Regions from separate parts of the Pseudoduganella sp. HUAS MS19 genome, predicted to be linked through region 2. Evidence: predicted binding sites of a transcription regulator. Region 2 holds the regulator's gene; each other region holds the start of a gene.

Region 1 (3,274 bases), 3.1 Mb from region 2:
GCTGCGATGAATTGGTGTAGTACGGCATCTCCTTCGTGCCGGCCTGGATGATCGAGGGCATGCGCGCGCGGTCCTCCTTGGCAAAGCGGTAGGTTGTGCCCTCGGCCGGAGTCGCCTCAAGGTTATACATGTGCCCGGTCTCCTCCTGGAATTCCAGCATGCGGGCGCGAACGTGATCCAGCAGGCGTATTGCCAACGCGGCGCCGGCTTCGGTCGTGATGTCTTCCGAGTCGCGGCTGAAGTTGCGGATCATTTCGTTGATGCCGTTCACGCCGAGCGTCGAGAAGTGGTTGCGCAGCGTGCCGAGGTAGCGTTTGGTGTAGGGGAACAGGCCGCCATCCATCAGGCGCTGGATCACCTGGCGTTTGATCTCCAGGCTGGTCTTGCCGAGTTCGAGCAATTCGTCCACGCGCGCAAGCAGCGCAGCTTCATCGCCCGCAAACAGGTAGCCAAGACGGGCGCAGTTCAGCGTCACTACGCCGAGCGAGCCGGTTTGTTCGGCCGAACCGAACAGGCCGTTGCCTCGCTTGAGCAGTTCGCGCAGGTCAAGCTGCAGCCGACAGCACATGGAACGGATCATGTTCGGCTTGAGTTCCGAATTCACGAAGTTCTGGAAGTACGGCAGGCCGTAGCGCGCAGTCATCTCGAACAGCAGTTCGGCGTTCGGGCTGTACCAGTTGAAGTCCGGCGTGATGTTGTAAGTCGGGATCGGGAAGGTGAATGCCCGGCCTTTGGCGTCGCCGCGCATCATCACTTCAATGTAGGCGCGATTGATCATATCCATCTCGGCCTGCAGGTCGCCGTAGGTGAAGGGCATTTCTTCGCCGGCGATCACCGGCACCTGCTCCTGGAGGTCTTCCGGACAAGTCCAGTCGAAAGTGAGATTGGTAAATGGTGTCTGCGTTCCCCAGCGTGACGGGACATTCAGGTTGTAGATCAGCTCCTGCATGGTTTGCAGGACCTGTTCATATTCCAGACTGTCCTTGCGTACGTAAGGCGCCATGTAGGTATCGAAGGAGCTGAATGCCTGCGCTCCGGCCCACTCGTTTTGCAGCGTGCCGAGGAAGTTCACGATCTGGCCGGCTGCGCTGGAGAGGTGCTTCGGTGGCGCCGATTCCACCTTTCCCGGCACGCCGTTCAGGCCTTCGTTCAGCAAGGTGCGCAACGACCATCCGGCGCAGTAACCTGCCAGCATGTCGAGGTCGTGGATGTGGATGTCGGCATTGCGGTGCGCCGCGCCGACTTCGCGCGGGTAGACGTGGTCGAGCCAGTAGTTGGCGATCATCTTGCCGGAGATGTTGAGGATCATGCCGCCCAGGGAGTAACCCTGGTTGGCATTGGCGTTCACGCGCCAATCGAGCTGCTGCAGGTATTCATCGATCGAGGACTGTACGTCCACCGTGGTCTTGCGGGTCGAATTCATCGTCTTGATAGTCTACATATTGTGTCAAAACGAATCTTACACACTAAATATAGTAATCGACGCCGCTAGAGTTCCGATTTTTGATTTCCTTGATCCAGTTTAAATTTGATAAGATTTGCGCATAACGAATAGCCAAGCCCCTACTTTGTGAAACGAGCACTTTTCATTTGCACCCAAAACCGCTTGCGCAGCCCGACGGCGGAACACATCTTTGCCGGTTGGCCGGATGTCGAGACCGATTCGGCAGGCCTGGGCAATGATGCCGACGTGCAGTTGTCGACCGAGCAGATAGCGTGGTCGAACATCATCTTCGTGATGGAGAAGGCCCATCGCAACCGCCTCTCCCGGAATTTCAGGGCTCACCTGAACGGCAAGCGCGTGATCTGCCTCGACATCCCTGATGATTACGAGTACATGCAGCCCGAATTGATCCGCCTTCTGGAAGCTAAGGCCGGCAAGTTCTTGCGCTAAACGTGGCTGCCTTTCGCATATGTCCAATCATTCGATCGCTCAGCTTGGACGCAGCCCAAACGATGCACCCGCCGGCGCACGTCCCGCCACGGCCCAGTTCAAACGCATTAACCGGGAGCAGCGCTACAAAAGGAGCGGTCCAGGCTATTTGTTATGCTGGACCTTCTCGCCAAGCGGAGAATGACGATGCCTAACAGGAGCATTGATGGCTATGAGATCGAATTCACCGGCGAACTGCTGGAAGGTACGAAGCTATGGGGCGCCTATGTATCCATCTTCGCCCCTTCTGCGAACCCGATGCATATGACGCATGTCTATCCAAAGCGTCGCGTGTCGGCGGACCTCACCTTATTGGACCAGCAAGCCGCCGAAGCCGAGGCCGAACGCGCCGCATTGAAAATCCTTGAAGACTTGCGCTCCTGATTTTATGCAGAGAAATCCAAACACCCGATTCACCCTGGCCCGGCAGCTTCGCACCTGCGCTATCATGTCCGCAATCGCGGTCGCCATCATCGCGTTGCTCCACGATAAACCCTACCTGTCCAAGCTACATGCCGGCATGCCGTTGCTGCTGCAAGCCGGCATAGGCCTGACGGTTGGCTTACTGTATTGGGCGTTCGGCGTCATCGGTTTCAAGTATGCCGCAGCACGAAAGACAAACCGATCTACTGTTGAAAGCTACAGCCGCCTGGACTTGAGCGGCTGGAACCCCGTCTGGATCGCATTGGCAGCGGGCTTTGGCGAAGAGCTGTTATTCCGCGGAGCGTTGCAACCCCTTCTTGGCATCTGGTTCACTTCCGCGCTATTCGTCCTCGCGCACACGAGGGCTTACAAGTTCAATGAGCTGACCGGGCGGGTGCTGATCCAGGCTGGCAGCGTCTTTGTCGTAAGCGTCTTCTTCGGCTACATTACGCAGTATGTCGGGCTACTCGCCGCGATGGTCATTCATGCCGCTATCGACATCGTCGGCCTGTACGCAATCCGCCGCATGGCATCTCAAACGCCGGCAGTTGCCTGACTACTGCGCGTGCAGCAGGTCGTTCTCCGCGAGTTCGTCTTTTGCGGGAGCGTTGCGGGGCAAGGTGATGATTACGGTCGTACCTTTTCCGACCTCGGAATCGACGTGGATGGTTCCGCGCAAGACACCGGTAACAAGGTTGTAGACGATATTCATGCCGAGCCCAGAACCGCCCTGCCCCATTTTCGTGGTGAAGAAGGGATCGTACACCTGGCGCAGGGTACGTGCGCTCATGCCATTGCCGTCGTCGGCGAAGCGCAGTTCGACATTTTCCTCGTCCATTTCAACAGCGCTGATCGTGATGCGGCCGGATTCGCGTCCTTCAAAGGCATGCATGATGGCGTTCTGAATCAGGTTACTCA
Region 2 (3,274 bases):
TGAACCGGCGACGGGCACGGTGCTGCATCGGTGCCGGCAGGCTGGCTTCATCGATGCGCGCCCCTGGATCGGCACCCGGAAGCAGTTCATAGCTGCTTAAGCGGCTTCCTCCGCGCGAGCCTCGTTCGCCGTGCAGCAGCAAAGCAATGCGGATGCTGGTGATGCGGCGCCAATGAGGCCGCATCACGCGTTCCGGCGCGGGAAGCAAGTCGTCGAGAGCGTCAATGCCGCTGGCGGTGAGGTAAAGGTTGGGGATGTTGTCGCGCGGGGCATCGGTATCAATGCCGTACAGCACGTGAAACGCATCCACGCCACGCACCACGGCATCGGAACCCCAACCGTTCTCGCCCTTGTATTTGCAGCGAAGTTCGGCGATGCCGTCGCCGGCCCGGGCCAGGTAAAAAATGCTCCACGCCCATTCGCCTGGCTCGGCGGGGAAACCGGCGCAATTGAGCATGGCGCCGCCAGCCGACGCGCCGGCGATTGCTGTGGGCAGGTAGCGGATGGCCAGCGCATCGCTGCCGTTGACAGAAGTTTGCGCGTCGCCGAGCCCATCCGAATTCGTGGCCACGCTTGCGGCGTCGCGGCCCTCAATAGCCAGCGGCGGCACAGGTGCCGCGGCACCAGCCCCGGGCTCCCCGGGATAGCCGGCCTGACGCAGCGATTGACCAATGATTGCCAGAGCGAAGCGGCCATTGTCGTCAATGCGCGTGTTGGCGCCGTTATGCAGGAAGTCGCCACTGGAAGCGTGCAGGAGCGAGGCTGCCGCCAGGGCGACCAACAGGCTGAGCGCCATCGCAATAAGGATCTCGCTCAAAGCCAGACCGTGCTGGTGCGCCATCATTGCGCGCCCCCAGCGCCAGGCCGAATGTTTGGCGGCGGGCCCGGCGGAACTGCCGGGGCGGCAGGCGATCCGGCTAACGCGACAGACAGCGCCACAGCCGGCGCCGCGCCGAAGCTGGTGCCATCCGGCCGCCTGCTGCGCCAGCCTATTTTTATGGCGACAGGAGCATCGGCAGCGCCCGAGCACGGCCATTGCAACTGCCCGCCGGGCGCGGCGCCGGCATCGCGGCAAACAACCGCGCGGGCAAGCGGCAGCGCAGCCGCGAGACGCCGGCGGAATTCATGCAGCTCCTGCTGCGCGATGGTGACCGAATCGCATGGGGCGCCATTGCAGGCGGCCGGCGCATCGGGCGCGCCACTGCCGGCAGCGGCATCAAACTCAAACCCCAGGTAAGCGGAGGACTGCGCGGCGTTCGCGCGGATGTGTTCAGCCAGCGTGGCGGCAGCCTGCAGGGCTTCGGTCTGCAGCGCCGATTCCTGCCGGGTGCGCATGGCGTGCGCCTGCATCGCCAGCGCGCCGACCAGGCCAACGGCGAGCAGCAGCACGGCAACCAGCACTTCCAGCATGGTGAACCCAGCAAATGGACGACGCATAGCGCAGCCCTCCCCTGCTGATCAAATTAGTCAGCAAAGGGCGCGCAGGTTTGAGAAATATCAAGCCTTGGGAGAGAGCTCTTGACCGTCACCAACTTCTTCGATCGCATCCTGGAATTCGGCCAGGTCTTCGAAGTTCTTGTAGACCGAAGCGAAGCGGATATACGCCACCTTGTCGAGGCGTTTGAGTTCGGCCATGACGAGTTCGCCAACGAAGACGGAGTCGACTTCACGCTGGCCGCTGGTCAGCAGCTTTTCTTCGATGGAGGACACTGCCTTGTCGACGGACTCGGCAGCAACAGGGCGCTTGCGCAGGGCCAGCATCAGGCTGGCGCGCAGCTTGTCGGCCGAATACTCGGTGCGGCTGCCGTTCTTCTTGACCACGTAAGGCATGGTCAGTTCGATCCGCTCCCACGTGGTGAAGCGCTTATCGCAGTTCACGCAGCGCCGGCGCCGTTTGATGGCATCCCCTTCCTCCGACACGCGGGTGTCGAGAACCTGGATATCATCGTGCTGGCAGAACGGGCATTTCATGGATGTGGCGTCTCTTATTATTGAATGAAAAAGCGCCGGACCTTACGATCCGGCGCCTCGATAGTACCAACCGCTTGCTTAGGCGTAAACAGGGAATTTGTCAGCCAGCACCTTCACAGCGGCTTTCACGCGCTCGATGGTTGCTGCGTCGTGCGGGTTATCCAGCACGTCGGCGATCAGGTTGCCCACTTCTTCCGCCTCGGCTTCCTTGAAACCGCGGGTGGTGAAGGCTGGCGAGCCCAGACGAATGCCGGAAGTCACGAATGGCTTCTGAGGGTCGTTAGGGATGCCGTTCTTGTTGCAGGTCATGTGAGCCTGGCCCAGGATCGCTTCCGCTTCCTTGCCGGTCAGGTTCTTGGCGCGCAGGTCGACCAGGAACACGTGCGACTCGGTGCCGCCCGAAACGATGCGCAGACCGCGCTTGATCAGGGTCTTGGCCAGCACGTCGGCATTCTTCACCACTTGCTGCTGGTAGGCCTTGAATTCCGGCGACAGGGCTTCCTTGAAAGCGACTGCCTTGCCTGCGATAACGTGCATCAGCGGGCCGCCCTGGATGCCAGGGAAGATCGAGGAGTTGATGATCTTTTCGTGCTCGGCCTTCATCAGGATGATGCCGCCACGTGGGCCGCGCAGGGACTTGTGGGTGGTGGAGGTCACGAAGTCTGCGTGCGGAACCGGGTTCGGGTACAGGCCGGCGGCGATCAGGCCGGCGTAGTGGGCCATGTCGACCATGAAGTAGGCGCCAACGGCCTTGGCCACTTTGGCAAAGCGCTCGAAATCGATTTTCTTGGAGAAGGCCGAAGCGCCGGCGATGATCAGCTTGGGCTTGTGCTCCTTGGCCAGGGCTTCCATAGCGTCGTAATCGATGTCTTCTTCGGCGGTCAGGCCGTAGGAAACAACGTTGAACCATTTGCCGGACATGTTCAGCGCCATGCCGTGGGTCAGGTGGCCACCTTCCGCCAGCGACATGCCCATGATGGTGTCGCCTGGTTTCAGCACGGCGAAGAACACGCCCTGGTTGGCCTGGGAACCGGAGTTAGGCTGCACGTTGGCCGCTTCCGCGCCGAACAGCTGCTTCACGCGGTCGATTGCCAGTTGCTCGACGACGTCCACGTACTCGCAGCCACCGTAGTAGCGCTTGCCTGGGTAGCCTTCGGCATATTTATTGGTGAGCTGGGAGCCCTGGGCTTCCATTACGGCTGGCGAAGTGTAGTTCTCAGAAGCGATCAGCTCGATGTGGTCGTGCTGGCGCTTGTTCTCGTTCTGGATAGCGGCAAACAGCTCCGCGTCAACGTTGGCGAGG
Region 3 (3,274 bases), 3.0 Mb from region 2:
GGCGCCCAGGGCGCGCACCGGGGTCCAGTCGTTGCCCAGGCCGCCGGCGAACTTGGCCAGCAGAGCGTTTTCCTTGATGGCGTCGTAGATGCCTTCCAGGTCGTCGGACACCGTGGTCAGGTAGCAGGAGGACAGCTGCGAGCGCTGGGTGCCGGAGTTGAACAGGGTTGGGGTCGACGACATGAAGTCGAAGGTCGACAGCAGGTTGTAGAACTCGATGGCGCGCGCTTCGCGGTCGGTTTCGTTCAGGGCCAGGCCCATGGCAACGCGCATGTAGAACGCCTGCGGCATTTCGATGCGCACATCGCGTACGTGCAGGAAGTAGCGGTCGTACAGGGTCTGCAGGCCAATGTAGCCGAACTGCAGGTCGCGGTCGGCAACCAGGGCCTTGGCCAGCTTGGCCAGGTCGAACTTGCCCAGTTCTTCGTTCAGCAGTTCGGCAGCGATACCTTTGGCGATGTACTGCGGGAAGTACTCGATGTAGGCGGCGGCGGCGCCGGCTTGCGGCACTTCCTTGCCGAACACTTCCTTACGGATGGTGTGCAGCAGGATGCGGGCGGTCACCTGGGAGTAGGCAGGGTCCTTTTCCATCAGCGCGCGGGCAGCCAGGATGGCGGACTTGTGCAGTTCTTCGACCGGCACGCCGTCGTACAGGTTCTTCACGGTTTCGGCCAGGATGGCGTCGGCATCGACGTGCTTTTCCAGGCCCTTGCAGGCGGCGCCGATCAGGTCGCGCACTTCCTGCATCACCAGAGGACGGGCGACGCCGTTCTCGGTGACGTTGATCTGCGGTTCCGCGGTGGCGGTGGCGCCGGCCGCTTCCTTCTTCAGACGGCGCTCTTCCATGTGCTTGGCGCGGTACAGCACGTAGGAGCGTGCCACGTCGTGCTCGCCCGAGCGCATCAGGGCCAGTTCAACCTGGTCTTGCACGTCTTCGATATGGAAGGTGCCGCCGGCTGGCTGGCGGCGCATCAGGGCGGCCACCACGTTCTTGGTCAGGTCTTCCACCAGTTCGCGGATGCGGGCGGAAGCCGCACCCTGGCCGCCGTTCACTGCCAGGAAGGCCTTGGTCATTGCCACGGCGATCTTGGATGGCTCGAAAGCGACCACGGCGCCGTTGCGGCGGATGATGCGGTAGTCAGCCATCTGGCTAGCGGAAACAGCGACACCGCCGGCGGTTTCGCCAGCGGAAACAGGCACTTGAGGCGCCTGCGTGGTGGAAATATCTTGAGTAGATTGCATTTATGCTCCGCGTATTCAGTATTTGTTAATGGCCACTATATCTAGTGGACCATCGAATTCTGTCCACTAATTGTAGTGACGGGATCCGGATCGTACAAGGTGAAATTTTTTCGTTTAGGCCACGTTTTCTTATTGACATTTGATATCCCCCATCACTACAGGCGATCGGCGGTGAGCGAGCACTAACACAGCTTTTTCGGTGCTGAGTGAATAAGCAATATTGCAGCGCAGCACGGTCTTGTGCGTTGGCGAAAACGCTACATGGCGCTAGGGGATTTTCGCGGCGGACCGGGATTATAGACCAATCGGGCGGCGGCTGCCCCGCCGCCGCGAACGGCTAGCCGGGGTCCTGGATGTTCAGCTTCTGCATCTGGTAGCGCAGCTGGCGGAAGCTGATGCCCAGGAGCTGGGCGGCCTGGGTGCGGTTGTAGTTGGTCTGGGCCAGGGCGCGCGTGATGATGTCGCGCTCGACCGCTTCGAGGTAGGCCGGCAGGTTGCTGGGCAGGACGTCAAACACCGGCAGCGGCGGCATGGATGGCTCGCCAGCCGGCGCAGCCTCCGGTGCCGGCGTTTCGGCCGGCTGGCCTGGCGCCGGCACTGCACCGGCAGGACTGACGGCAGGACTTGCCGCCTGGCCGGCAGCGGCACCGGCGGGGGCGGCCGGCATGGCAGGGGCAGGCACCGGCGCCGCGGCTGGCGCGGCCGGCGGCAGCGTGCCGCCCTTTAGCGCCAGGTCTTGCGCCGAAATCACACCGTCGTTGGAGAACGCCAACGCACGCTCGAGGATATTTTCCAGCTCGCGCACATTGCCCGGGAAGGAATAACCCTTCAATACCTCGAGCACGCCGGGCGCCAGCACCACCTTATGTTCAAAACTGCCCAGCCGCGCCAGGATGGCTTCGACCAGCTCGTCCAGGTCGTCGAGGCGCTCGCGCAAGGGCGCCAGGCGCAGCTCGATCACGTTCAGGCGGTAGAACAAATCCTGGCGGAACAAGCCGTCTTCCACCAGCTTTTCCAGGTTCTTGTGGGTGGCGGAGATGATCCGCACGTCGACCGGTTCTTCGGCCGTGGCGCCGATCTTGCGCACGCGCCGCTCCTGGATCGCGCGCAGCAGCTTGACCTGCATCGCCAGCGGCAGGTCAGCCACCTCGTCCAGCATCAGGGTGCCGCCGTTGGCAGCCTGGAAGAAGCCATCGCGCTCGTCGGAGGCGCCGGTGAAGGCGCCCTTGCGGTAGCCGAAGAACTCGGCCTCCATCAGGGCTTCCGGAATGGCGCCGCAGTTGACGGCAATAAAAGGTTTGTCGGCACGCGAGCTTTGGGCATGGATTTCCCGCGCCGCCAGTTCCTTGCCGCTGCCGGACTCGCCATTGATGGCAATCGGCGCCATCGACCGCGCCAGCCGGGCAATCTGGGCGCGCAAGGCCTGGATCGCGGCCGAACTGCCGCGCAGCCGGCTTTGCGGCTGGCCGCGCGCCGGGGCCGCGGCCGGGGCGCTGTCGCTCACCTTCAACGCCGACTGCACCAAGATGCGCAACTGTTCCAGCTGCACCGGCTTGCTGACGTAGTCAAAAGCGCCCGCCTTCAGCGCGACCACGGCATTTTCGGCACTGCCAAAGGCCGTCACCACGGCAATCGGGATATTCTTGCCGCTGGCCGTCACTTCGCGCACCAGTTCCAGCCCCAGGCCGTCCGGCAGGCGCATGTCGGTCAGCACCAGTTGATAATCTTTTTCGGCAAAGAGCTGGCGCGCTTGCTGAAGGGTTTCGGTGCTGTCCACGTCCAGCCCCATCTTCAGCAGGGTTATTTCCAGCAGTTCGCGCAGGTCGGCTTCATCGTCAACGACCAGGACACGTGGAGAAGTCATGTGTTTTTCGCAAATGTAATTACAAAGCGGCCGCTCGACTTGCGCTCGCCGCCCTCTGTCACGCTGTCTTCGAAACGGTGCTCGTAATCCAGCATGGCTTCGTTATTCAAACACAATTCACGCGCCAGATACAGGCCCAGGCCCGTCCCTTTGCTTGATGTTGTGTAG

Evidence for each region. Region 2 encodes NrdR, which represses ribonucleotide reductase genes. Its sites were predicted from a motif close to CACNANATNTNGTG; they were not measured.
Region 1: a site for NrdR is predicted at 1,465-1,478, ahead of ACWBU6_RS24895 (ribonucleoside triphosphate reductase). Genes of this name have one in related genera too.
Region 3: a site for NrdR is predicted at 1,276-1,289, ahead of ACWBU6_RS26500 (ribonucleoside-diphosphate reductase subunit alpha). Genes of this name have one in related genera too.

Annotation. Positions count from the first base shown of each region.
Region 1 is NZ_CM132133.1:5,423,499-5,426,772, forward strand. It holds gene ACWBU6_RS24895 (ribonucleoside triphosphate reductase) at 1-1,423, opposite strand, end outside; gene ACWBU6_RS24900 (low molecular weight protein tyrosine phosphatase family protein) at 1,571-1,894, shown strand; gene ACWBU6_RS24905 (hypothetical protein) at 2,048-2,317, shown strand; gene ACWBU6_RS24910 (CPBP family intramembrane glutamic endopeptidase) at 2,382-2,912, shown strand; gene ACWBU6_RS24915 (CHASE domain-containing protein) at 2,913-3,274, opposite strand, start outside.
Region 2 is NZ_CM132133.1:2,359,506-2,362,779, reverse strand. It holds gene ACWBU6_RS10810 (PilW family protein) at 1-844, opposite strand, end outside; gene pilV (type IV pilus modification protein PilV) at 841-1,437, opposite strand; gene nrdR (transcriptional regulator NrdR) at 1,498-1,971, opposite strand; gene glyA (serine hydroxymethyltransferase) at 2,050-3,274, opposite strand, start outside.
Region 3 is NZ_CM132133.1:5,799,246-5,802,519, forward strand. It holds gene ACWBU6_RS26500 (ribonucleoside-diphosphate reductase subunit alpha) at 1-1,242, opposite strand, end outside; gene ACWBU6_RS26505 (sigma 54-interacting transcriptional regulator) at 1,580-3,106, opposite strand; gene ACWBU6_RS26510 (sensor histidine kinase) at 3,103-3,274, opposite strand, start outside.